One region of the Ammoniphilus soli genome, then DNA from elsewhere that is predicted to be linked to it. Evidence: riboswitches for the same ligand, from Rfam matches in the RefSeq annotation. Region 1 holds a riboswitch; the other holds the start of a gene.

The links. A riboswitch is a leader RNA that binds a small molecule or an ion and turns the genes downstream of it on or off. The one in region 1 is predicted to bind glycine.
Region 2: it holds a riboswitch for glycine, as region 1 does, so the genes downstream of both, gcvT (glycine cleavage system aminomethyltransferase GcvT) here and glyA (serine hydroxymethyltransferase) in region 1, are expected to answer to the same signal.

The regions. Positions count from the first base shown of each region.
Region 1 covers NZ_JBEGDL010000015.1:35,588-37,790, reverse strand. Annotated here, with positions in the region: gene ABLT31_RS23995 (serine dehydratase beta chain) at 1-44, opposite strand, end outside; gene glyA (serine hydroxymethyltransferase) at 84-1,334, opposite strand; glycine riboswitch at 1,435-1,540, opposite strand; glycine riboswitch at 1,543-1,647, opposite strand; glycine riboswitch at 1,744-1,823, opposite strand; glycine riboswitch at 1,826-1,929, opposite strand; gene ABLT31_RS23985 (hypothetical protein) at 2,006-2,203, opposite strand, start outside.
Region 2 covers NZ_JBEGDL010000026.1:16,975-19,177, reverse strand. Annotated here, with positions in the region: gene ABLT31_RS29070 (DEAD/DEAH box helicase) at 1-351, opposite strand, end outside; glycine riboswitch at 508-599, shown strand; gene gcvT (glycine cleavage system aminomethyltransferase GcvT) at 779-1,879, shown strand; gene ABLT31_RS29060 (glycine cleavage system protein H) at 1,885-2,203, shown strand, end outside.

The sequences.
Region 1 (2,203 bases):
ACCATAATGGGCCCAATAATATCAAAACAGCTGTTGTATAACATAGATCTAATGCCTCCCTCTCTTATCTAAATTAAAGACTTTTACGAGATTCGCACGCGTTCGTATAGGGGATAAGCTTCACATAATTGTTGAATAGTCCCTCTATGTTTCCTGACTGCCTCGGCATCCCCTTTGGTTTTTAGAACGGCTGCTATAATTTGAGCGATAGTGACCATGTCTTCTTCTTTCATGCCGCGAGAGGTGATGGCCGCCGTTCCGATTCGAATGCCGCTTGTGACAAAGGGGCTTGCCGGATCATAGGGAATCGTATTCTTATTGACGGTAATGCCCGCTTCTTCCAATAAATGTTCCGCTTCTTTTCCCGTTAGCCCCCATGGACGAACATCGATCATCAGCAAGTGATTATCGGTTCCGCCGGAAACCAGAACAGCTTCTTCCGCCTTAAGGGTTTCCGCTAGAACAGAGGCATTTCTCACCACTTGGGCCGCATAATCCTTGAAACTCGGTTGCAATGCTTCTTTAAACGAAACCGCCTTGGCAGCGATGACATGCATAAGCGGTCCACCTTGCAGCCCTGGGAAAATCGATTTGTTGATCCCCTTGATGATTTCTTCATCATTCGTCAGCACAATGCCGCCGCGTGGCCCACGCAAGGTTTTATGGGTGGTACTCGTCACCACGTCTGAATACGGAAGTGGAGACGGATGCAGACCTGCAGCCACTAGACCAGCAATATGAGCCATATCCACCATCAAACGAGCGCCTACCTTGTCAGCAATCTTTTTAAACCTGTCGAAATCAATCACACGCGGATATGCGCTAGCCCCGGCTATGATTAATTTAGGCTGTTCGCGTAGAGCGATCGCTTCCAGTTCATCGTAATCAATGAGATGAGTGTCCTCTCTAACCCCGTAAGCCACCACATCAAACCACTTTCCGGAAATGCTGACAGGACTTCCATGGGTTAAATGACCACCGTGGGACAAGTTCATGCCCATAATTTTATCTCCAGGATTAAGCAGTGAATAATAGACAGCCGTATTCGCCTGTGCGCCGGAATGAGGCTGTACATTGGCATACTTCGCTCCAAATAATTGGGTTAACCGTTCGATCGCCAGCCTTTCAACCACATCAACAAATTCGCAGCCTCCATAATATCGCTTGCCAGGATACCCTTCCGCATACTTGTTCGTAAGAACCGATCCCATGGCATCCATGACTTCCTGACTGACGAAATTTTCCGAGGCAATCAATTCCAATGTGGTATTCTGTCTTTTTCTTTCATTTTCAATCGCTTCATAAATTTCATGGTCATGAATCTGCAAACTCATCCAAACAGCCTCCTTCATCCTTTTGACAAGAACACCAGTTCTGTACCTTCCCGAAAAAAGACAGAGGAAAGGTAAAATCAATAAATATACTTTTACCCTTCCTCTGTCCTTTGACCTGAGAGATTAGCTCTTGCGTAGCCGTCCTGTATCATTAAGACTTCTATCAAGAACCTTCCCCTTTGGTGGCTCATCGCTCTCTCCAGAGGCGCGTCCCATTGCAGTACTTTTACCTGAGAGTTTAGTTCCTAAGGCTTTTTAGGACTTGCTCCTTCGGTGCTGACCTTGCCGGTTCAGTCTCTCCCACAATCATCATCCGCCATATTATAAAGTTGAAATCTAACCCATTACTTATCTTTCCCAGCACAAAAAAGGACAGAGGAAAGATAGATGTAACTTACATTCTACCCTTCCTCTGTCCTTTTACCTGAGAGTTTAGTTCCTGTGTACAAGAACCTTCCCCTTTGGTGGCCCAATAGCTCTCTCCAGAGGTGCGTCCTATTGCGGTCCTTTTACCTGAGAGTTTATATCCTAAGGTTTTTTAGGACTTGCTCCTTCGGTGCTGAACAAACCGTCCAGTCTCTCCCGCAATATTCAATCGCTTTATTAAATTTGGACATTCATTAATTATATAATAATTCACAGTCACGATGTTGTCAAGTTTTTTGTGGCATTTAACCTTCTCTTTTCTTTTCCAAAAATGATTCCAAAGAGACCTCTTCAAGAAATTCCTTTGTTCCGTCCGCCAAGTATTGATAAGATTGAATGCTACCGGAATAAACATTGAGTGCCCATTGGATACCGCATTCACTGCAGTACCATTTCCAGCTATTGTAACCAAAAACGCGATGCTGTTTTTTATTGGAACAAAA
Region 2 (2,203 bases), on a different contig from region 1:
GGAAGCTGGAACAAGAATGAGAATCTTGCTAGCTAGTCCCCGAACCATATATTCTTTAATAATTAAACCGGCCTCAATCGTTTTTCCAAGTCCCACTTCATCCGCAAGGATGGCCCTGCCGTGCATTTCTGTGATTACCTTTTTGGCCGTATCGAGCTGGTGGGGGAAGGGTTCTAACTGAGGAAGGTGCTTTAAGCATTGCAATTCATCGAAATTCGCTACCGAAGTGACTTCCTCGGCCTGGTAGGCCAATTGAAAAAGCTCCCACTTATGCCATGGTCCATCTTCCTTGAGCCTTTGCTTGAAATCTGTTACCCATTCGCGGTCGAAGTTGACGGGAATTTTAAACATAAGATTCGTCCTTTCCGAATAAGAAAGTTGTAGCGGATAATTCCCTTTTTGGAAAATCTATGATAGGATTATTAGGGTTACAATATAGCATTTAACAAATTAGCGGGTTTCATACTAAATTTAACATCTTCCTTACGGAAAAAGTTAAATATGCGAATGAGGATAGAGGGAGAGACTGCTGGTGCAGCGCCGAAGGAGCAAGCCTATGAAGAGGTGAATCTCTCAGGCAAAAGTACTTCTATCTGACGCAACTCTGGAGAGCGCCTGATTAGGCCACCCAAGGGGAAAATCTCTCAGGTACCAAGGACAGAGTAGGCTAATGCAATAGCCTACGTCTGTCCTTTTTTGCGTTCCCGCCTAGACTTCTTTATCATGAGGAAGAATAAGGATAGAGGGAAGAAATACATATCACGTGGAGGTGTACCTTGTGACGGAATTGAAAAGAACGCCCTTATTTCCCGTCTATACCAAATATGGAGCGAAAACCATCGATTTTGGCGGTTGGGAGCTGCCGGTCCAATTCTCCAGCATTAAAGAGGAACATGAAGCTGTTCGGGAAAGAGCCGGATTGTTTGACGTTTCTCATATGGGAGAAGTCGACGTCATAGGCCCTGATGCCTTGGCCTTTGTCCAAAAAATGACGACCAATGATGCTTCAAAACTAGTAGAAAATCAAGCCCAATATGCTATCATGTGCTATCCGGACGGAGGAACCGTGGACGATCTGCTGGTTTACAAAAAAGCCGACGATCACTATTTGCTGGTCATCAATGCAGGAAATATCGAAAAAGATGTTGCTTGGCTGCAAGAGCATGCAGAAGGAAATGTGAAGGTAACCAACATTTCCAGCGAAGTGGCGCAATTGGCTCTGCAAGGACCTCTTGCGGAACAGGTTTTAGCTAAACTCACAGATACCGATTTATCCAAAATTGGTTTTTTCCGATTCCTGCCAGATGTAAATGTAGGAGGATTCCAAGCCTTGGTATCTCGCACCGGCTATACAGGGGAAGAGGGATTCGAAATTTATTGCCGTGCAGATGAGGCCGCGGCCCTTTGGGAAAAGATTCTCGAAGCGGGAGAAAGCGATGGCGTGCTGCCATGCGGGCTCGGAGCAAGGGATACGCTCCGTTTCGAAGCCAAGCTTCCCTTGTATGGGCAGGAATTAACGAAGGAAATTTCGCCATTGGAAGCGGGGTTAGGTTTTGCCGTGAAATTGGATAAAGAAGCTGATTTTATAGGCAAAGCCGCTCTACAATCACAGAAAGCCCAGGGAGTCCCTCGCAAGCTCGTAGGGATTGAGATGATCGAACGCGGGATTCCGCGCACTCATTATCCGGTCTTTTCAGGTAACGAACAAATTGGAGAAGTGACAACAGGAACCCAGTCGCCAACCTTAAAGAAGAATGTAGGCTTGGCCCTCATTCGTTCTGAATTTGCAAACTTGGATGCCGAGGTTGAGGTAGAGATTCGAGGAAAACGCGTAAAAGCGAAAATAGTAAAAACGCCTTTTTATAAAAGGAGCAAATAAATTGAATGGATGCCGGTTCTAATCATCTTTACTTTACTCGGCAGCATGTATGGGTACATATCGTTGATCCGCACCGAGTAAAGCTGGGAATTACCCCCTATGCCTGTGAGCAGCTGGGGACGATCATCGCCGTGGAATTTCCTGAACCCAGCACAAGGGTAAAGCGGGGGCAGCCCGTGGGCGTCGTTGAGTCCGCAAAAACCTTAACAGACCTATATGCCCCCGTCGAGGGGGAAATCACAGAGGTGAACGGATCCCTTTTGGAATTGCCCGAAAAGCTTTCCTCCGGGAATGCCTATGCAAAAGGCTGGATCGCTTGGATGT